3 regions of the Ferdinandcohnia sp. GQ5 genome follow, and region 1 is predicted to be linked to each of the others. Evidence: riboswitches for the same ligand, from Rfam matches in the RefSeq annotation. Region 1 holds a riboswitch; each other region holds the start of a gene.

Region 1 (7,548 bases):
CGGCAGCAATTGCAGCGGCTGCGACTGTTGCAGCTGGTTCTGGTATGATGAGCGCTGCTGAAGCTCAAGCCTATCAGGATATTGCGAACATAGCTACGATGCAAATATCAATATCTGTATTAACGACGGCCATTCTTTGTCCAATTGCTGTTATACTAATGGATAAATACCAAAGAAGTAAAGGCATTGATGCAAAACTGGAAAACCCAGGAGCACCAAAAGACCCTGGAGTACCAGTATAACTTTATTCAGAAGAAGTCCCCACTCCTATGAGTGTTTCGATTAATGTTATAAAAGGAACCAATCATTTGGGGTTCAGACCCTGACTGAATAAAGTTATAGCCTCCGGCGGATGCCACGATTTTTCAAAGGTAGTTTTTCGAGACAGTAAGTTCAAAGACTAAGAACGCCACGTCCTGTGGCAACGTCTTTATGACCCACTTCCTGTGGGCCTAAAAATCGGGCAGCAAATACGCTCCACCCCTGGCCATTTAAGAGGCTAGGGGTGGTTATTTATTAAACACATCATGAGTTGAAAAGGAGAAAAAAATGCAAACAACATTACTTTATGGAAAAGAAAATTTAACAATTAATGTCCCGGATGATGCTCTTATTTTAGAACCACAAAACCCCTCTGGTCTTGCTGATGAAATGGGAGCATTACAAGAAGCCCTCAAAAATCCAATTGGATCACCTCCTTTAGCAGAAATGGTGAAAGCAACAGATAAAGTAGCCATCGTTATTAGTGACATTACACGGCCAACGCCTAATGAAAAACTTGTTCCGGCTTTAATTAAGGAATTAAACCATGTTCCGCTTGAAAACTTTGTGATTATTAATGGAACGGGAACGCATCGTGATCAAACGGAAGAAGAGTTCGTTCAAATGCTAGGGCAATGGGTTGTTGATAACGTTCGGATTATTAATAATCGTTGTCATGATAAGGAAACACTTGTCAAAGTAGGGCATAGTAAATTTGGTTGTGACGTTTATTTAAACAAAGAATACGTTGAAGCAGATTTTCGAATCGTAACAGGTTTTATCGAGCCTCACTTTTTTGCTGGCTTTTCAGGTGGACCAAAAGGAATCATGCCGGGGATTGCAGGAATTGAAACGATCATGACCTTCCATAATGCACGGATGATTGGTGATCCGTTGGCAACATGGGGAAATATGGTGAATAACCCTCTACAGGAGATGACAAGGGAAATCAACATGATGTGCAAACCGCATTTTATGCTGAATGTCACTTTGAATCGTGATAAACAGATTACAAATGTGTTTGCTGGGGAACTTATTGCCGCCCATGACAAAGGTTGTGCTTATGCAAAAGAACACGCAATGACGAAATGTGAACAGCGCTTTGATGTCGTCATAACCTCAAATTCTGGCTATCCACTCGATCAGAATCTGTACCAGGCTGTAAAAGGTATGAGTGCTGCTCATAAAATTGTGAAAAAAGGGGGAGCGATCATTATCGCTTCAGAATGTTCGGATGGGCTTCCAAGCCATGGGAATTACGGGGATATCTTAAAAATGGCCAAGTCTCCACAAGAAATCCTAGACATGATCAATGACCCAGAGTTTAAAACATTTGATCAGTGGCAAGTGCAAAAGCAGGCCGTAATTCAAGTGTGGGCTGATGTTTATGTGTATTCACTACTTACAGATGAGCAAGTGACACAGGCAATGCTGAAGCCAACACACAATATTGAACAAACGTTAGAACAGCTTAAAGAAAAGTATGGGAAAGACATGTCTGTAGCGGTACTACCGTTAGGGCCATTAACTATACCGTATGTTGATTCTGAGGATTAATAGGAGGGCTAAGTCATGTCTCAAAGTTTTTCGGCTGTATTAATGAATGAGAGAGATAATGTTGCGACCGTTTTAGTAGATTTAGAGGCTAATATCTTTGTTACTGCTTCGTATGGTGATAGGAAAATTGATGTACAACTCGTACACTCCATTCCCTTTGGGCACAAATTTGCCGTTGATTCTATTAAAAAGGGTGAAAAGATTTATAAATACGGTGAAATCATAGGTGTTGCTTCATGCGATATTGAGGTAGGAGAGCATGTCCATGTACACAATCTTGAAGGAACACGAGGTAGGGGGGATATAAATGAATAATCAAGAATATTTTATGGGGTATAGACGTCCGGATGGAAAAGTTGGGGTTCGTAATCATGTATTGATTCTTCCAACTATCACCTGTGCGACCCAAGCTGCATACCAAGTTACTCAGCTTGTACATGGGACTGTTAGTTTTATTCATCAACATGGCTGTACACAGGTTGGAGTGGATTATGATCAAACCTTCCGAACCTATGTTGGTGTTGGCCTTAATCCAAATGTGTATGGCGTAGTCGTGCTAGGTTTAGGCTGTGAAACACATCAAGCAAGAAGTGTAGCAGAAGAGATTGCTAAAAGCGGAAAGCCAGTTGAGACTGTTTCCATCCAGGAAAATGGAGGCACCTTGCAAACGATCGCTAACGCAGCCAAAGTTGCAGCAAAGATGGTTCAGGATGCCTCTGCAATTATGAGGGAACCTTGTCATGTTAGTGAATTGATCATTGGAACGGAATGTGGTGGTTCGGATGCATGTTCTGGCTTATCTGCGAACCCTGCGGTTGGCCATGTGAGTGATTTAATTGTAAAAGCAGGCGGAACAGCAATCCTTGCAGAAACGACAGAATTAATCGGTGCCGAACATTTACTTGCGAACCGAGCGGTTGATGACCATACTTCCAGACGAGTATATGAAAAGATTAAGCAGGCAGAAGGTCGTGCGCTTATGATGGGGATTGATATCCGCACTGGTAACCCTACGCCAGGGAATATCGCTGGAGGGTTAAGTTCACTTGAGGAAAAGTCACTTGGTGCAGCTACAAAGTCTGGCACCAGTCCGCTTCAAGAACTGGTTGACTATGCAGAGATTCCAACTAAAAAGGGACTTGTCTGGATGGATACTCCAGGGCAGGACATCGAACAGCTTACAGGAATGGTTGCGGGAGGTGCACAGGTAGTTCTCTTTACAACTGGTCGTGGTACGCCAACGGGTTCACCGATTGCTCCTGTTATTAAAATTTCAACAAACACACCAATGTTTAATAGTATGAGAGATAATATGGATTTGAATGCTGGAACAATTATTGAAGGTAAAGAGACTGTTCAAACAGTTGGACAATCTATCTTTGATGAAATTAAATCTGTCTCGTCAGGAAAACTGACAAAATCAGAAATTTTGAAGCAAAACGACTTTGGAATTTGGAGAATAGGACCGACCTTTTAACTTATTCAGCAGGGTCTCCAGCCAATCTGAATAAGTTAACGTTTCCGGCAGAATCAGCCATTAGTTGAATAAATTTGCTAAGTAGAAACCTTCAAAACCGAAATCGGAAAAACCAAAAAAGGAACCCACTTGAAACTGAGAAGGTTCCTTTTTTTCTTTTTTAGACGTTGTTATTTATAAAACGAAACTAACAATAATACCTGAAAGTATGCTTACTAGTGTGGCACCATATAAAAGTTTCAAACCAAACCCAGCAACGACATTCCCTTGCTCTTCATTGAGACTTTTCACCGCCCCGGTAATAATCCCGATTGATGAGAAATTAGCAAAGGAAACAAGGAATACAGACAGAATACCAAGTGTCCGTTCACTAAATTGGTGGTTTCCTCCAGATAAATCCATCATCGCAACAAACTCATTTGTCACGAGTTTTGTCGCCATAATTCCTCCGGCACTAACTGCTTCTGAAAAAGGAATCCCCATAATAAGAGCAATTGGAGAAAAAAGGTAACCTAATAGCGTTTGGAATGAAATGGTGAATACTAGTTCAAATACATGATTGATTGCTGCCATTAAAGCAATAAAACCAATTAACATGGCACCGACAATAACTGCAACCTTGAATCCATCAAGGATATATTCTCCAATCATTTCAAAGAATGATTGTTTTTTTTGATCGCGGATTTCAATCATATCCTCATCTGGATTTACTTCGTACGGATTAACGATAGAAGCGATAATAAACCCGCCAAATAAATTTAACACTACAGCTGTGACAACATATTCTGGCTTTAGCATTGTCATATAAGCGCCGACAATGGACATTGAAACTGTTGACATCGCGGAAGCACATAGGGTATACAACCGTTGTTTGGATAGCATACCTAATTGCTTTTTTAGTGTGATGAAAACTTCCGATTGCCCGACCATCAATGAAGCAACTGCATTATATGATTCAAGTCTACCCATCCCGTTTACTTTACTTAATAACCATCCAATCCCATTCATAATGAATGGTAAAATTTTCAGATACTGGAGAATTCCGATTAATACTGAAATAAATACGATTGGAAGCAATACAGTTAAAAAGAATGGAGCCTCTCCATCGTTCGCCATTCCGCCAAACACAAAGGAAATCCCTTCGCCTGCATATTCAAGCAGTTTATTAAAAAAAGCAGAAATCCCCTGGATGATAATGAAACCAAATCTAGTATTTAATAGTAATATTGATAAAATAATTTGGATGACAATCATGATGAGAATCGGTTTATATTTTACCTCTTTTCGGTTGGAACTTGTCAACCAAGCCAAAAACAAAACAACAAAAATACCTAAAACTGAAAGAGCATATTGCATATGTAACCTCCTGGTGTATTTTTAACATTATGTACATACTCTCGGTATAGTAACCTCTTTTATATGTGATTACAATGTATATTTTGTCCATTTCTTATAACAAGAACACGATATAGATGGCTTATTTTTTTATATATCCCATGTTAAAACAGTAGTTACTGGATTTTCTAATAATTAGTAGTTGACTGATTAGTAGTTACTATTGTAGTATAAAAACACAATTAAATAAGGCCTCACTTTTACTAGTGAGGTAGAGGCGCGATATTTAACAGTCTTTAGTGGAGTTTGAGGAAACAGTGATGCTAGGGAGAAGGAAATGTCGCCGAAGTTTGTAATAACCTCAATATTACATGCTGGGTCTGCAGTTAATAGCTGCAGGACTGTCTCAATAAACCCCCAGTTTATTGAGTTGTGCTATCTCAATTGAGATAAAAGAGAGGACCTTAGGGCAAATTTACTGCGACCTGAGTATATCTCAGGTCGTTTTTTTGTCGAAATTTATAAGAATACGGAGGAGAAACAGCATGAGAAGCAAATTAACAATATTTTTCGTTTTAATCATTTCTACCATTCTATTATTAGCAGGGTGTGGAACAAGTAATAGTTCGGATTCTGGTTCATCAGAAGATAATACATTTAAGGTAGGTCTTGAAGCTGGATATGCACCGTTTAACTGGACTCAAAATGATGATTCCAATGGTGCAGTAAAAATAGACGGTTCTGCAGAGTATGCAGGCGGATATGATGTGGAAATTGCAAAAAAAGTAGCTGAAGGTTTAGGTAAAGAATTAGTGATTGTAAAAACAGAGTGGGATGGTCTTGTACCAGCTTTAACATCAGGCAAAATTGATGCAATCATAGCTGGTATGTCACCAACAGCAGAACGAAAAGAAACAATCGATTTTTCGGATAATTACTATACTTCAAATTTAGTTATGGTTGTGAAAAAAGGCAGCACTTATGAAGGTGCTACTTCTATCCAAGATTTTAAAGGAGCAAAAATTACTGCTCAATTAAATACATTCCACTATACAGTAATCGACCAAATTGAAGGTGTCGAAAAGAAAACGGCGATGGACAACTTCCCAGCAATGAGAGTAGCACTTGAATCAGGAATGATTGATGGTTACGTGTCAGAACGTCCAGAGGGTATTAGTGCTTCATCTGCTAATGAAAATTTTGTAATGGTGGAATTTGAAGATGGATTTGAAACTTCAGAAGATGATACAGCAATTGCTGTCGGACTTCAAAAGGGCAGCGAATTAACAGAAAAAATCAATGAGATTTTATCAGGTATCTCAGAAGAAGAACGTACAAGCATTATGGATTCGGCTATTCAAAATCAACCAGCAGCAGAATAATAAATACAGGGAACCGACTGTATATCAACATACAGTCGGTTATATAGGGCTAAGGAGGAGAAGAAATGAGTTTTGAGTGGGTCATTAAAATAATTATCGAAAACTGGCCAATGTTCCTTCGTGGTGCGGGTTTAACACTCTTGATCGCTCTTATCGGGACGGTCTTTGGGGCAATGATTGGATTGCTAGCAGGAGTTATCCGTACAATTCCAATGCCCGAACGTGGTGTGAACAAAATATTTTTAAAAGTCATTAATGCCATCCTCTCCATCTATATTGAATTCTTCCGTGGAACACCGATGATTGTACAAGCAATGGTTATCTATTATGGTTCTGCGTTAGCATTTGGGATAGATATGAATGTTTTTGTTGCAGCGATCATTGTTGTCTCAATCAATACAGGGGCATATATGGCTGAGTATGTTCGTGGTGGGATTGTTTCGATTGATAAAGGACAGTTTGAAGCAGCACATGCAATTGGAATGAATCATTTCCAAACGATGTGGAACGTTGTCTTACCACAGGTTATACGTAATATTCTACCTGCAACAGGTAATCAATTTGTGATTAATATTAAAGATACCTCCGTTCTGAACGTGATTTCAGTGACAGAATTATATTTCGTGACAAAATCGATATCAGGCAATAACTTTAGATATTTTGAATCGTTTTTCGTAGCATGTATGATTTATTTTGTGATGACCTTCATTGTTACAAGAATTCTATTATACTTTGAAAGAAAATTAGATGGCTCTGATAATTATACGATGATTGGGAACGATCGACCGATACAAGTTAATCAACAACAATAGGAAGAAGGAGGAGAGAACATGGAAAAGGTTATTGATATTCAACATTTAAGCAAATCCTTTGGCACTCATGAAGTATTAAGGGATATTGATTTCTCGGTGAATAAAGGAGAAGTTGTCTCCATCATCGGTTCCTCCGGATCCGGTAAATCAACTCTTCTTCGTTGTATTAATCTATTAGAAAGACCTAGCGGTGGGCAAATTATCTATCAAGGTGAAAATATTTTGGATAACAAGCATGATGTCGCTACCTACCGAAGACATTTAGGAATGGTCTTCCAACAATTTAATCTTTTCAATAATCATAATGTCCTAAGCAATTGTGTAGTAGGGCAAATAAAAGTATTGAAACGCACGAAGGAAGAAGCGGAAAGAGTAGCGATGAAATACTTAAAAGTTGTTGGTATGGATAAATACATTAACGCTAAGCCAAAGCAGTTATCCGGTGGGCAAAAGCAACGTGTAGCGATTGCAAGAGCACTTTCGATGGAACCAGATGTGATGTTATTTGATGAGCCAACATCAGCACTTGATCCAGAAATGGTAGGAGAAGTCCTAAAAGTCATGAAGGAACTCGCTGAGTCTGGTCTTACGATGTTAATCGTAACGCACGAAATGGAATTTGCAAAAGAAGTATCAGATCGAGTTGTATTTATGGATAAGGGTGTTATTGCTGAAGAAGGAAGTCCAGAGCACATCTTCAATAATCCGACACAAGCTCGTACTA
Region 2 (7,548 bases), on a different contig from region 1:
TTTTGACATACTTCATCACTCCATTGCAAAGGCTATCCCTATTATACTCCTAACTACTTTAAGAATCCAAGTATTCGATTTATTTGTATTTTTTAGCTTCCAACAATTAGTGATTATGAAAATGAGATGATTTAACAAACTAACAAGGAAGAGACATTTTTATTTAATTCAAATTAGACAAATTCGACTTATTAAATGCCTATAGATGCCTTTTTAAAACAATACTTCCTTGTGTTATTTTAGTGAAAGGAGATTTGCGTGCGTGAACAGAAAACTTGGTATAGTTGTTGTTATTTGCTTACTTTTAATGTGTATGCCTTTGGATGCAAGTGCAAATGAGGATCAACAAAAAGTTTTTCAGGAACGAATGAACCTCTATACAAAGATGGAAACAGTAACACAGATTCCTTGGTACTATTATGCGGCTATTGACCAGTATGAAAGAAGCATCCGTCGTTCCCGAAAAGATATTCCGAAAGAAACCGGGTTAATTGGAATTTATATTAAACCAGAGACTTGGGCGGGGGCTTTAAACCCAAATCCAAATGATTCGAACCCTTATAGTATTCAACTTTTTGGAGGAATAGGTCTTGATGGTAACGGGGATGGAGTTGCAGATCAAACGAATGATGAGGATATCCTACTTACGATTTCAGAGCAAATTTTAGCGTACGGGACTGATCCTGATAATATCAGAATCGGTTTATGGGATTATTACAAACGGGACAAATCGGTTTCACTGATTACGGGAATTGCTAAAATCTATTCAACATATGGCACACTTGATTTAGATAAACATGCCTTTCCGGTTCCTCTTGGCTATAATCACAGCTATAAAAATACTTGGGGAGATGCGCGTGGCTGGGGAGGTCGTAGAATGCATGAAGGCACTGACATCTTTGCAAGCTACGGAACACCGGTAAGGGCAACCTCATATGGGGTCATCGAAATGAAAGGTTGGAACCGTTTTGGTGGATGGCGTATCGGTATCCGCGATGTTAATAATACGTACCATTACTTTGCTCACTTAAATGGATTTGCGAAGGATATAGCAATCGGGCAAGTTGTTGAACCTGGTACAGTGATTGGCTCTGTTGGAAGTTCTGGCTATGGACCACCAGGAACTGCCGGAAAGTTCCCTCCACATCTTCACTACGGAATGTACAAAGACAACGGGTATACAGAATGGTCCTTTGATCCATATCCGCATCTAAGGGCTTGGGAAAGATCAGAAAGACAAGCCAGAAAACGTAAATGATTAAAGGCTGTGGAAATTTTTCACCACAGCCTTTCTCCGTTCTATTTTGACCCTCTTTTTATAATTATTTCTTTAACCTTGTTTCGCTTGTTTAGCCTTTTTAGCAGCATGTGCAATACTTGCTACTAATCCTCCCCATAAGATAACCATCCCAATGATCATCATCGCAATTGCTCCACCGGTCATAGTCCTACCTCCTTGTCACTACCAGAAGAGTAGTTGTCATTTAAAGCTGCACTTCCCCACTTTTTAAGTGAAAACACAATCCCTAATATAATGACTCCTGCTGCAATGAAAACACCTGGGAAGAGTATAAATGAAGTTGCATACCCTTCATAGTTTCCAGTTGCATTGTCAAATTGTTGAAGGATATTTTGCTTGAATAAGTCAAACATCATATATCCTAAAACGACTGGTGTAATTACGCCTAAACAAATCTTCCACCAACCACCTGCACGAATATCGGAAATCGCATTTGCATGTGCTTGTAATGGATTCATTTGCTTGAATACCCAAGCAATAAGTATTACTTCAACTAAACCGGCAACAGCAATACCAAATTGGTTAATGAAGTAGTCAACTACATCTAGGAAGTATAAGCCTCCATTTGTAGAATATAGGATTGAAATAAGTGATGCTAACCCTGCACCATATATGACTGCCTTGTTACGTGTAAGATTAAATTTGTCTTGAACTGCAGCAATGAACACTTCACAAATCGAAATTAATGACGTTAATCCGGCAAATACTAATGACAAGAAGAAAAGCGCTCCGAAAAATTCGCCAAATGGCATTTGGTTAATAATTTGCGGGAAGACCGCAAATGCTAGACCAACACCTGCACTAGCTACTTCTTCTACAGGTACATTCGCTTGTGCTGCCATAAAGCCTAATGCCGCGAATACCCCGATACCTGCTAATAGTTCAAAACCTGAGTTTGCAAAACCGGTAATAAATGCATTGTTTACTACATCGGACTTTTTAGGTAAATAACTTGCATAAGTAATCATAATTGCAAAACCAATTGATAAACTAAAGAAAATGTGCCCGTATGCCGCTACCCAAACCTCTCCAGACATAATTTTATCCCAGTTAGGTTGGAAGAATGAATTTAGACCCGTGCTTGCTCCTTCAAGTGTTACTGCACGAATAACGATAATCGTAAAAATAACTAATAGTGTAGGAATGAAAATCTTATTCGCTTTTTCAATCCCCTTTTTCACGCCTTTAAATAGGATAAATAGTGTAATAGCCCAAACAACGACTAAAGGCCCAAAAACCCCAAGTACTGGCGCTCCAACTTCTCCTGGAGTTTCAGCTAAATGTAAGTACTTAGAGAATAAGAATCCTCCTGTATCTTCTCCCCACGCTTTATTAAATGAAAAGAATGTATACGAAATTGCCCATGCGATAATAACTGCATAATAGGTGGCGATAACGAAAGAAATTAATACCTGCCACCACCCAAGCCATTCTAACTTTTTATTTAAACGGAAAAATGACAAAGGTGCTGATCCTCTAAACTTTTGTCCGATTGTAAATTCGAGAATTAGGATTGGTATACCAGCTGTTAAAATCGCAAATAGGTATGGTAGAAAGAATGCGCCTCCTCCATTTTCGTAAGCAACATATGGAAATCTCCATATATTACCTAAACCAACCGCAGAACCGATTGCAGCCATTACGAAGCCTGCCCGCGTCCCCCACTGTGGACGATTATCCATAAAACAAACCTCCCCTTTTCCACTTTAGCCCGTTACCGTATTAGCCCTTTAGCACTAGACTGAAGTTGGAAATTTTTCTATTTTCAGATTATTTTCTATAATCTATTTATTAGTATAGCCAGTCTTTATCTCTATGTCAAAAGTTATTTTAAAATGAAATATACTTTTTAAAAAAAAGAGACAAAGGTTCTAATTACCTTTGTCTCTTATATACTAGTTAAGTTTGATTGTTACCATTTGAATAGTAATTCTATGCGTTTTGTCTGTTTTTCATAGTGAAAACAAAAATAACAAATAACAGTAAAGTAGTAAGCACTCCTAATAAGGTATTGCCTGTAAGACCTAGTACTATATATCCGATTATAGCGATAACGGCGGAAGTGATGGCATATGGTAACTGTGTCATTACATGATCAATATGATGGCTTCCAGCTCCAGTGGAGGACAGAATAGTTGTATCTGATATTGGTGAACAATGATCACCAAACACGGAACCCGCTAGGACAGCAGCTAAGGCAGGAAGTAGTAAATTAATATCTGATGCCGCTACAATGTCTCCTGCAATCGGAAGCATCATTCCAAAAGTTCCCCAAGACGTCCCTGTCGCAAATGCCATAAAGCCGGCTACAACAAATAATATGACCGGTAAAAATGCAATATTTAAATTAGACCTTTCTACGAGGCTCGCTAGATATTTACCTGTTTCAATTTGTCCAATCAAGTCAACAATTACCCAAGCAAATAGTAAAATGTATACAGCTGGGAGCATTGATTTTATCCCTTCAACAATTCCCTTAGGAAGAAGTCCAATGTTTAAAGCTTTTTTTGCATAAACCTGAACAAAGAATAAAATAAGTGTTACAAGAATACCTAGGATTCCACCAGATAATAGAGATCCTGTTACATCCGTATTTTCAAAAATTGTAAAAATGGTTATATTACCTTCAGAAGCTCTATAGCCTGTCCATAATAAGGAACCAACCGTACCGACGACTAATGCAATAATCGGCCAAACCAAATCACCAACAGTACCTTTCTCACTTTGAGGTAATTCCTGTTTTAATTCCCCTAATACCGGTTTTTCAGGGTCTGTTACTTCCCCTGTTGTTAATGCACGATTTTCATGGGTTTTCATACTACCAAAATTAATATTAAAAATGGCTACAGCTATTACCATTAAAATCGAAACGAGTACATAAAGGTTTAACGGAATCATTCGAATAAATGCAGATAACGGAGAAAACTCCGATACACCATGTGTTACTAAGATAGGTGCCAAGATTGCAATAATATAAGCACCCCAGCTAGAAATTGGTGAGACAACACAAATTGGTGCGGATGTTGAATCAATAATATAGGCTAACTTTGCACGTGAAACTTTATTTCGGTCTGTAATTGGTCTACTTACTTGTCCAACAGCCAAGGCATTAAAATAATCATCAATAAAAATAATAACACCTAAAACAGCTGCTAAAAGCTGTGCACCCGTTCTCGTTCTTACTTTTGTTTGCGCCCATTCACCAAAAGCACGGCTACCGCCAGAGATGGAGATAAAGGCAGTAATAACTCCTAATAAGAATAAAAACAATATGATATATACATTCCATGTATTAAGTGCGCCTTCTGAAACGAAGACTCCTTTAATGCTATTCCAGATAGTGAGTAAAACGTCTTGTAGCCAAAATCCGACTCCTTCATTCGTTAGTACATTTCCATGTAATATGAATGCAGCCGAAACAATGCCGACTCCAAGTGATAGTAAAACCCTTCTTGTTAAAACAACCATGAGAAGCGCAATGATCGGTGGGATAATTGAATATATTGTTCCAGACATGATATGTGATTCCTCCAAGTGTTATTTTGGAGGGCGTGGTGAAAGAAGATACTCTTTAGAAGACAAAAAGAGAGTATGATAGAAAATAACTATCATTACTCTCTGTAATGTTATGTTATCCTCCATCACGATCAGTAGCCCTCCATTATAGATCATTTCTATAATGACAGTGTTACCCTTTTTCAAGGCAACCCCAACAAAAATAACATTGACGTGTTTATTTTTGCTTCGGCAAAAAATCCTTTCAACTATGATCTACGTTGTCATCCTCACATAGTTTACTCTTATTTTCTGCACCTCTACCTCATCGATCCGATAAGGTGGTGTATTCATTTTTATTAATTCCATCGCTAGTATATCTGATTTTTCACTTAGATTCAACTATTCTAGTATAGTATTTTTTACTAATTTGTCGGTATCTCTATCGAAGGAGATGAATCCCCACCATTATTATAGAAGTCTGGAACATCATGTAAAATGTTTTGATTGATTACAGGGATAATTGTTTCAATTTCAACCTCTCCTGTTGAGAAAGGTAAAATAACCTGCATCGTCACTGTCGCAAGAACATTATATTGAAACCACCCATTATTAATCCCCCACTCATCAATTCTTCCTTGTGGCGTAGTTTCTCCAAATCCAATCATATGAAAACGAATTGGTATTTGTGGACCTAAGTTTCCTAAGAGGGCATTATTGGTTGCTTCCCCAAGGGGTACTTTAAAAACAAAGCCCGTTTGTCCACTGGCATCATCCGTTTCAATTTCTAAATCAGGATATTCAAGTTTATTAATTTCACCTTCATTTACATACTTTAAGTACCGCTCAATATTTCCGAGTGTCTTTGTCGCCATTTTATTGACGACCTGAGTATTGTAACTAATCACTTTCCCATTTTCATCTGTTTGCACAATACTTAAATCCTCTTGGACCAATTCTTCCTCGTTTAATTGTTGGTTAATAGCGTTTTTAATAACTGTGGCAGCAACCTTCTTCGTTTCATTTTCAGCATATGCCATGAGTGCGGGCTCTATCGCTTTGTTAATAATGAATAAACCAATAACAGTTGAGAGAATAAAAAATACGAATGTTAATAAGAAGACGTAACGGAAAGGCAAGGGCCCTTTCCTTCTTGGTTGTAGACGAGCTCTATACTTTCCCAAACGAAAATCCCCCCTTACAAGCTATGTGTATGCAAGTAAGGAGGGATGTACGATAACTATTTTGTTCGACAATGTTCAAGTGATGCCACGTTCTTTTATATGGTATACCTTCTCAGGTTAATTTTAGATCATTTTTAGTAGGGCGTCTCTGCCTTTCATGCCTACTGTAATGCCTCGGTTTTCGGCTTCAATTGTAATTGATTCAAGAGGGGCTTCCAGTAATTGCTCGATTGTACGAACACCAACTGCCCTACCAGCAATAATGCCTCGTTCTTTAAGTTTTTCGTTTAATAATGCAACATCGAGAGCTCCGCACATAATATAGCCATTTTCATTCGTGACTGCCATAAAATTTGTCTTAGGCAGGTTAACGGTAATGGCTGTAAATTGATGATTATCAATTACGATTGGTGTCATTGAGACCATTCCTAGCACACTCCTTTCCCTAACTAATTTATGTAACGGGAAAGTGATTTGTGTTTGAAATAGTACTAGTCATAGACCTATCTTTCTCTAATCCTTTTGACTAAGTATCTTTAGTACGTTTTGCTAATTGTTTTTTAATTTTTCAGCTAAAAGATCTCGTAAGAATTCTGGCATATAGTATTTTTTATCCTTTGCATCCCGTATGACAGGAAAGAGTGAACCGAATGTGAACATATCAATGGTAGCAATTGAATACGTTTTGTCAGGATCGAGGTCCTCCCCATTGATTTTAATATCGGTAATGTGATCTAATCCATCCGAAAGCTTTGTAGTGTAAAGCTCTACGCCGTCATATACCATTTTGCCCATTACCTTTCCACGGAATCCTAGACCCTTAATATGGAGGTTTTCCATTTCCTTTGTGTTTGCTTGTAAAATAATTTCCTTCAGTTCATCGCCCTTAACCCAGACCTTACATGGATTAATAGGATGTGGGCAAATTCGATGCAAGTCTTCTCTTGTTACCTTTCCTGGTGGAAGCGAGTCAAGCAATAGCCCTGAGTTCACCATCGATATGTCTCCTGCACACCATTCGCGAAGGACCTCAGCTAAAAGCTTGGAAAATGAGTTTTCCGCAAACCAATCACTTAGAAGTGGTTGGTCAATTTCTGCAATAACATCATTTTGTAAGGTGTGTATACTTTTTGCCATGTACTCTGAAAGGATTTCAGTTGTTTCCTTACTTTCTGACAGTGATTTCGTAGGGATTACACTTGCAGCACTTTCAATGAGCTTTTTGTGCTCAGTATCAATTTTAAGAGTAACATGTCCAATATAATTCCCGTATTTTTGCGCACAGCATAGAAGTGTGTTATTGATTCTCTTTCCATTTTCTAAAAGATGATGTGTGTGCCCACCAAGTAGCACATCAACATCTGGGAAATCTCTTGCAATTTGCTCATCCTCATTGATTCCTAAATGGGACATCAGAAGCATCATATCTGTTTTGTCTTTTAATTCATTGATTGTTTCTTGTAGGATAACAAAAGGATCTTTGACGTTCCAGCCGAGCAGCTTATATAGCCCCATATAATGAACCGTTAAACCGATGATTCCTATCCTAAATCCACTTGGCAAGACATG
Region 3 (7,548 bases), on a different contig from region 1:
CCATACATGCCATGCAACAAAAATTAGAGTAATTATACCGGACACACGTTGTAGTGCGAACATCCAGTTACGGAAAAAGCTATAATTGCTCACATTGTTTTTTGCTGTAAAGGCAATATAGAGACCGTAAATTGCATGAAATAATAATGGTAAATAAATAACAAAAATTTCTAAGAAAAGTTTAAACGGAAGACTTTCCATAAAGTGAGTAGCACCGTTATAAACCTCTTCTCCTCTTGTCGCAAAATTATTCACAACTAAATGCATCACTAAAAATAAACCTACAGGAATTACACCTAATAATGAATGAAGTCTGCGATTTAAAAATTCACGATTACCAGCCATACTTTAACCCCCCTTAGTAATTAAACGTGCCCACATGGCACTCCGTTATAATGTTTCATCCTGTATAATTATGTAAAAGGACGATATAAAAACTGACAACTGAAAACCTTTGCAGGAATCTACAAATTTATTTATTGTAGATAAATAGACAAATACTGCAACTGATTTTCTTTTATCAGTATAATGTAACAAATTCATTTTACTCCCATAAAGCAAGAGCGTCAAGGAAACAAGTCCACAATTTATTCATAAAAATAATAATAATTGTACACATATGATTGTAGTCATACGAAATAAAAATCAATTCTCCCTGACAAAAAGAAACAAAAAAATTCATGTTTTTCTTATACCCTCATGTTATATAATAAAGAATGGAGAAAGAGGGGAATGCAGTGAAGAACGTTAACATCAATGAACAAAATGTAAATACAAGTGAACAGTCTGTTCCCGTATTTGGGTACGAACTATTACGAGAAATTTTAATTCCTGATATTCTCGGGAAAGAAACGCCACAGATATTATATTGGGCTGGAAAAAATCTTGCCCGAAAATTCCCCTTACCTACGACGGAAGAAATCATTTCATTCTTTCACGATGCTGGATGGGGAGACCTTAAGGTAGAACGTTTGGATAAAAACTCCATTGAATTTCATTTGGAGGGTTCGATCGTAACTACTCGCTTTAAACGGAAAGATATTTGTACATTCCAGCTTGAATCTGGCTTTCTTGCCCAACAAATTCAACAACAGAAAAATCGAATCACCGAAAGCTTTGAACAACAAAAAAGAAGAGCACAAAAAATAATATTCACGGTAAAATGGGACCCAAAAGACATCACCGAAGAATAAAAGCCTGCACATTTCGTGCAGTTTTTTTATTAGGCTGTTTTCGCAAACTTTGTTGTTTTTATATCGTTGACTTCCGCTTCAGGTGGACGCTTTTCGCGGGCGTGGCTTGAGCCTCCTCAACGAAATGTGGAGGCGGCTTGCACAGAAACGAGAAAATTGGCCGACTAAAGCGCCACGTCCTGTGCGTCGGAGACTCCGACAAAGAGGCGTATTTTGCCTCTGAGGGAGGAGTTGAAATTTCTCAGTTTCTAGCCGCTGAAACTGGACACGTCGCTACCGCTCCTGCGGGGTCTCAAGTCTCACGCTTTTCCCGCTGGACATTGAATTTGCTTCTTTGAAATAACCCACGCACGAAGAAATTGTGAATACATTTTCAAGGAGTCCCCACCTTACGCTCTAATCAACTAGTTTTGCCTTTATTATCAGAAAGCAATAATCTTTTTTAGAAAAGAGCCTTCTATTTTAAAAAAAGGGTGTCCAAATTCCTTTGAACCACCCATTTAACTAAAATTATAGTTTTACTTTCGCTCTTTCTTCTTCAACAGCAGCTAAATTAAATGAGTCATGCAAAGATTCAACTGCTCGAACCATATTGCCTTGTTCAAGAACTGTAGATACTTTAATTTCAGATGTACTTACCATTTTCACTTCAATATTTTCATTTGCAAGCACTTGGAACATATCAGCGGCTACACCTGGGTTTGAAACCATTCCAGAACCTACAATTGAAACCTTTGCTAATCCATCCTCATGTTCGATACTTTCATATTTCAATAAATCCTTGTTATTTTCTAAAACAGCAAGTGTGTCACGTAAATCAGGTGTTTTTACAGAGAATGAAATATTTGTATGATTATGATCTGTCATATTTTGAATAATGATATCTACATTTAAACCATTTTTTGCTAGTGTGCCAAATATAGTTGATAGTGTATGCAATTCATTTGGTAAACCTGATACTGTTACCCTTGTAATTTGGTCTTCAAAAGCAATTCCCCTAACAACAAGATTCTTTTCCATTGAAACTTCCTCCTCAATAATGGTTCCATTTTCTAGCTCTAAGCTTGAACGAACTTCAAGCGGCAATTCGAAGTTTTTCGCAAATTCCACTGCACGTGGGTGAAGTACTCCAGCACCAAGATTTGCAAGCTCCAGCATTTCATCATAAGAAATGGAATGAAGTTTTCGTGCAGTTGGAACTACGCGAGGATCAGTTGTGTATACACCTGTTACATCTGTGTAGATGTCACATTTATCCGCCTTTAACGCCGCTGCAAGTGCGACAGCAGTTGTATCGGAACCTCCACGACCAAGAGTAGTAATGTCTCCTGAACTGCTGACTCCTTGGAATCCAGCAACGACAACGATTTTTCCTTCTTTTAAGCTTTTATATACTCTTGATACCTCAATGTTTTCAATTCGGGCATTGCTATGTATTGCCTCTGTTTCAATACCAGCCTGCCAGCCTGTATACGAAACGGATTCATACCCTTTTTCTTGTAAAGCCATAGATAATAATGCAATTGTTACTTGTTCACCTGTACTTAACAACATATCCATCTCGCGCTTACTTGGCGCGCTTGTAATTTCATTAGCTAAGCTTACTAGCTGATCGGTTGTCTTCCCCATTGCCGAAACAACAACGACAACTTGATTTCCCGCTTGCACCTCTTGAATAACTCGACTTGCAACATTTTTAATTCTATCTGGTGACCCAACAGAGGTGCCTCCAAACTTTTGAACGATGATCCCCATGCCCTCAACCCTCTCTTAGAATAATAAAAAACAGCAATGAGAGATTCTCATTGCTGTGATATACGTAAACGTACTACGTGTCACTTCGTGAGATAGCCCTCCAAGATTCATCCATCTTGACAATCCTATGTCTCTTAAACATAAGACCAGCATAAAAAAGTATGAGCCTTTTTACACTTCGGCGAACTTTCCTTTTTGCAATGATCATTAGGGCTCATACCCCTCCAATTGCATACTGATAAAGATCGCACCTCTATCTTCACTTCAACGTATTGAAGTGTAATATTATATTATTAAGCATTATATCAGACTATTTTTATAATAGCAACGACTATTCTTTTAATTTTTCGTAAATTGCTTCAGCTGTTGGTCTAGGAATATTAGCTTTTAGGATATCCTCAACACTTGCTTCTCTCAACTTCTTGATAGAACCAAAGTGCTTTAATAGTGCTTTTTTACGTTTTTCCCCAACTCCAGGAATATCGTCGAGCACAGATTGAAATGCGTTTTTTCCACGGATTTGACGATGGAAGGTAATCGCAAAACGGTGAACCTCATCTTGAATTCGTTGTAGAAGATAAAATTCCTGACTATTTCTAGGTAGTTCTACAATCTCAGGTGGGTCTCCAATTAAGAGCTCGGACGTTCTGTGTTTATCATCCTTTGCAAGTCCTGCTAGTGGAATTTCTAAACCTAATTCATTTTCAAGAATATCCCTTACTGCAGCAAGATGACCTTTACCTCCGTCAATAATGATTAAATCTGGCAATGGAAGGTTCTCTTTTAATGCACGGCTATATCTCCTCCGAACAACCTCCCTCATCGATTCATAATCATCCGGACCTTGAACTGACTTAATTTTGTACTTTCGATATTCTTTTTTGTCAGGTTTTCCATCAGTAAACACAATCATGGCAGAAACAGGATCTGTTCCTTGAATATTTGAATTATCAAATGCTTCGATTCGATGAGGTGTATAAATCCCTAACTTCTGTCCTAAATTTTCAACAGCCTTAATTGTACGTTCTTCATCTCGTTCAATTAAAGCGAATTTTTCCTTTAGCGCAATTTTTGCATTTTTAGTAGCTAGGTCAATTAATTGTTTTTTCTTCCCTCTACTAGGCTGTTGAACAGCTACTTCTAATAATTGCTCAACAATGTGACGGTCTATCGAACTAGGAAGCAACACTTCCTTTGGTTTAAAATGATTATCTTTTAAATAAAATTGACCAAGGTAGGTTAAGAAGTCTTGTTCAGGCTCGTTATAAAAAGGAAATAAAGAAACATCCCGCTCTATTAATTTTCCTTGACGGATAAAAAAGACTTGAACACACATCCACCCCTTATCATAGGAATAACCAAATACATCACGATCAATAAAGTCTGTCATTGTCATCTTTTGCTTTTCCATTGTCGTTTCAATATTTGAGATTTGGTCACGGTATTCTTTTGCTCTCTCAAAATCGAGTTCTTCAGAGGCCTTTAACATTTTTTCAGTCAACTCGCCTTTGATTTCTTTATATCCACCATTTAAAAAGCGGATAATATCGTCTACCATTTTTTTATTGGTTTCATCGGTAACATCATTGACACAAGGGGCTAGACATTGACCGATATGATAATATAAACAAACCTTATCTGGTAATGTTGAACATTTTCTTAAAGGATATATCCGGTCTAATAGTTTTTTTGTTTCAGTTGCTGCTTGTACATTAGGATATGGTCCAAAATATTTTCCCTTATCCTTTTTTACTTTTCGAGTAATCAATAAGCGTGGATGTTTTTCAGCAGTAATTTTGATAAAAGGATACGTCTTGTCATCCTTTAACATGATATTGTATTTTGGATCATATTTTTTAATAAGATTGATCTCAAGAAGAAGTGCTTCAATATTTGAAGAAGTTACAATATATTCAAAGTCCTCAATCTCATTGACAAGCCTTAAGGTTTTACCATCGTGTGACCCTGTAAAATAAGATCGAACACGGTTTTTCAACACTTTCGCTTTACCCACATATATTACAGTACCTTGCCTGTCTTTCATTAAGTAACAACCAGGCTGGTCTGGTAAAATCGATAATTTTTCCTTAAGATGATCGTGCATAGTAATCACTCCATCTACTATAAAATCAATTCGTCTAAGTAATCTTTTCTTTTATTTTGACGTATCTTATATTGTAACATTTTTACGAAGAAGTTGTACGAGTAAAAATAGGAAGTCACTTAGAAATGAGTTCAAACAAAAAAAACAGCCTATTAAGGCTGTTTAAAATTTGGATTAATAGTGGTTTGCAAGTCTGTCAGCAAGAGCTTCTTTTGGTTGGTAACCGACTACTTTATCTACAACTTCACCGTTTTTAATTACAAGTAAAGTTGGGATGCTCATTACGCCAAACTTCGCTGCAGTTTCTTGGTTTTCATCTACATCGAGTTTCACGATTTTCACTTTGTCACCAATCTCAGTGTCTAATTCTTCTAGTACTGGAGCAATCATTTTACATGGTCCGCACCAAGGTGCCCAGAAGTCTGCAAGTACTAATCCATCTTTTGTTTCTGAATCGAAATTTTGGTCTGTTACATTTGTAATAGCCATTTTAACCCCTCCTAATAAGTAACAACATTGAAATTCTACCAAGAGTATACCATCTGAGATGTCATTTTACGAATGTTTTGCTTCAAAAAAAACAGTTAACTAATTTAGAAATGATAAGATTAAACACTGTACTTCATACATAGTCATCTTCCCCAACTTTTTAAGCTGTTATGTATGTAAATTAATAGAGGTTATAGACATTAATTTTAAATGTAGCATATAAAAAAAGACGTCCAGAAGGACGTCTTTTTGCGTATTGCGGCGAGGACAGCACTCCACATAGTGCCTTGCCAAAAGGCGTGTCAACTCGACTTATGCAATTCAGCTCATCGCTTGATTAGTATACCATAAATTTTTCAAAGGTAAAATGGAAAAATCTCTATAAATTAATTTGACAACCTATTATGCATTTACTTTTAGTTTTTTGAACTCTTCAGTAAGCATTGGAACTACATCAAATAAGTCACCAACGATTCCATAGTCTGCAACCTTGAAGATGTTTGCTTCAGGGTCTTTGTTGATGGCTACGATTACTTTCGAGTTAGACATTCCTGCTAAGTGCTGGATTGCTCCTGAGATCCCACAAGCAATATATAGGTCTGGCGTAACAACCTTACCTGTTTGACCAATTTGTAGAGAGTAGTCACAATAATCAGCATCACATGCTCCACGCGATGCACCTACAGCACCACCAAGAACATTCGCTAATTCTTTTAATGGTTCAAAACCATCTGCACTCTTTACCCCACGGCCACCTGCAATTACAACTTTCGCTTCGGATAAATCTACACCTTCAGTTGCCTTACGCACAACTTCTTTTACAATTGTTCGTAAATCTTTAATTTCAACAGATAGTGATGAAACTTCACCAGTTCGTGATTCGTCTTTTTCAAGTGGTGTAATATTGTTAGGACGTACGGTTGCAAAGATTAAACCATCTGTCACAATTTTCTTTTCAAATGCTTTTCCTGAATAGATTGGACGAGTAAAGACAATATTTCCACCTGCAGCCTCAATTGCTGTTACGTCTGAGATTAGACCAGAATTCAATTTACTCGCAATTTTAGGTGAAAGGTCTTTACCTAATGATGTGTGACCAAAAACTAAAGCTTCTGGTGACTCAGCATCAATTGCTGCAAGAATGGCTTGCGAGAAGCCGTCTGGTGTATATGATGCTAATTTTGCATCTTCAACCGTTACAACTCGGTCTGCTCCGTAATGAATTAAATCATTTGTTAGCGCACCTACAGATTCACCAACTAACACGGCTACAACCTCGCCGCCTTCTGCTACAATTTTACCCGCTGCAATTGCTTCAAAAGATACGTTTCGTAAAGCACCATCACGTGTTTCTCCTAGAACTACTACTTTTCTTGACATTATGCGTAACCCCCTAGATTCGCCTTAGTAAAATTTTGAAATCGCATACAAGATTACCCGAAAACTTATACCACCTTAGCTTCGTTATGAAGGAGTGAAACTAACTCTTTTACCTGATCTTCTAAATCGCCTTCAAGTACACGTCCAGCCTCTTTTTTTGGTGGAAGATAGATTTCAATTGTTTTTGTTTTTGCTTGTACATCATCTTCTTCCAAATCTAGATCATCTAACTCAAGCTCATCAAGCGGCTTTTTCTTCGCTTTCATAATTCCAGGTAAAGATGGATAGCGTGGTTCATTCAACCCTTGTTGACATGTAACAAGTAATGGTAAAGTCGTTTCAATAACTTCAGAGTCACCCTCAACGTCTCTTACTACTGTTACTGTAGAACCATCGATATCAAGTTTTGTAATTGTCGTTACATAAGGAATATCTAGAATTTCTGCTACACGCGGGCCAACTTGACCTGAACCACCATCAATTGCAACATTTCCGCCTAAAATAATATCGGCTTCTTTATCTTTTAGGTATTCAGCCAAAATTTTTGCAGTTGTGAACTGGTCTCCTTCTTCTAGGTCATCTTCTGTATTAATCAAAACTGCTTTATCAGCACCCATTGCTAAAGCG

Evidence for each region. Region 1 has a riboswitch for lysine ahead of AC6CHV_RS10130 (transporter substrate-binding domain-containing protein). Riboswitches for the same ligand answer to the same signal wherever they lie in the genome.
Region 2: another riboswitch for lysine. It lies ahead of AC6CHV_RS05530 (Na+/H+ antiporter NhaC family protein); the one in region 1 lies ahead of AC6CHV_RS10130 (transporter substrate-binding domain-containing protein).
Region 3: another riboswitch for lysine. It lies ahead of AC6CHV_RS25150 (aspartate kinase); the one in region 1 lies ahead of AC6CHV_RS10130 (transporter substrate-binding domain-containing protein).

What each region holds. Positions count from the first base shown of each region.
Region 1 is NZ_JCAXEW010000007.1:36,116-43,663, reverse strand. Features, by position in the region: gene AC6CHV_RS10155 (2-keto-3-deoxygluconate permease) at 1-242, shown strand, start outside; gene larA (nickel-dependent lactate racemase) at 550-1,818, shown strand; gene AC6CHV_RS10145 (UxaA family hydrolase) at 1,834-2,133, shown strand; gene AC6CHV_RS10140 (UxaA family hydrolase) at 2,126-3,295, shown strand; gene AC6CHV_RS10135 (nucleoside transporter C-terminal domain-containing protein) at 3,470-4,651, opposite strand; lysine riboswitch at 4,895-5,076, shown strand; gene AC6CHV_RS10130 (transporter substrate-binding domain-containing protein) at 5,176-6,012, shown strand; gene AC6CHV_RS10125 (amino acid ABC transporter permease) at 6,078-6,824, shown strand; gene AC6CHV_RS10120 (amino acid ABC transporter ATP-binding protein) at 6,843-7,548, shown strand, end outside.
Region 2 is NZ_JCAXEW010000003.1:261,909-269,456, reverse strand. Features, by position in the region: gene lipA (lipoyl synthase) at 1-9, opposite strand, end outside; gene AC6CHV_RS05545 (peptidoglycan DD-metalloendopeptidase family protein) at 308-1,258, shown strand; gene AC6CHV_RS05540 (methionine/alanine import family NSS transporter small subunit) at 1,331-1,444, opposite strand; gene AC6CHV_RS05535 (sodium-dependent transporter) at 1,441-2,982, opposite strand; gene AC6CHV_RS05530 (Na+/H+ antiporter NhaC family protein) at 3,233-4,816, opposite strand; lysine riboswitch at 4,944-5,126, opposite strand; gene yunB (sporulation protein YunB) at 5,221-5,979, opposite strand; gene AC6CHV_RS05520 (DUF1805 domain-containing protein) at 6,103-6,405, opposite strand; gene AC6CHV_RS05515 (bifunctional metallophosphatase/5'-nucleotidase) at 6,529-7,548, opposite strand, start outside.
Region 3 is NZ_JCAXEW010000031.1:31,261-38,808, reverse strand. Features, by position in the region: gene AC6CHV_RS25160 (succinate dehydrogenase cytochrome b558 subunit) at 1-345, opposite strand, end outside; gene AC6CHV_RS25155 (YslB family protein) at 738-1,193, shown strand; gene AC6CHV_RS25150 (aspartate kinase) at 1,704-2,948, opposite strand; lysine riboswitch at 3,034-3,212, opposite strand; gene uvrC (excinuclease ABC subunit UvrC) at 3,280-5,052, opposite strand; gene trxA (thioredoxin) at 5,227-5,541, opposite strand; gene AC6CHV_RS25135 (electron transfer flavoprotein subunit alpha/FixB family protein) at 5,944-6,921, opposite strand; gene AC6CHV_RS25130 (electron transfer flavoprotein subunit beta/FixA family protein) at 6,987-7,548, opposite strand, start outside.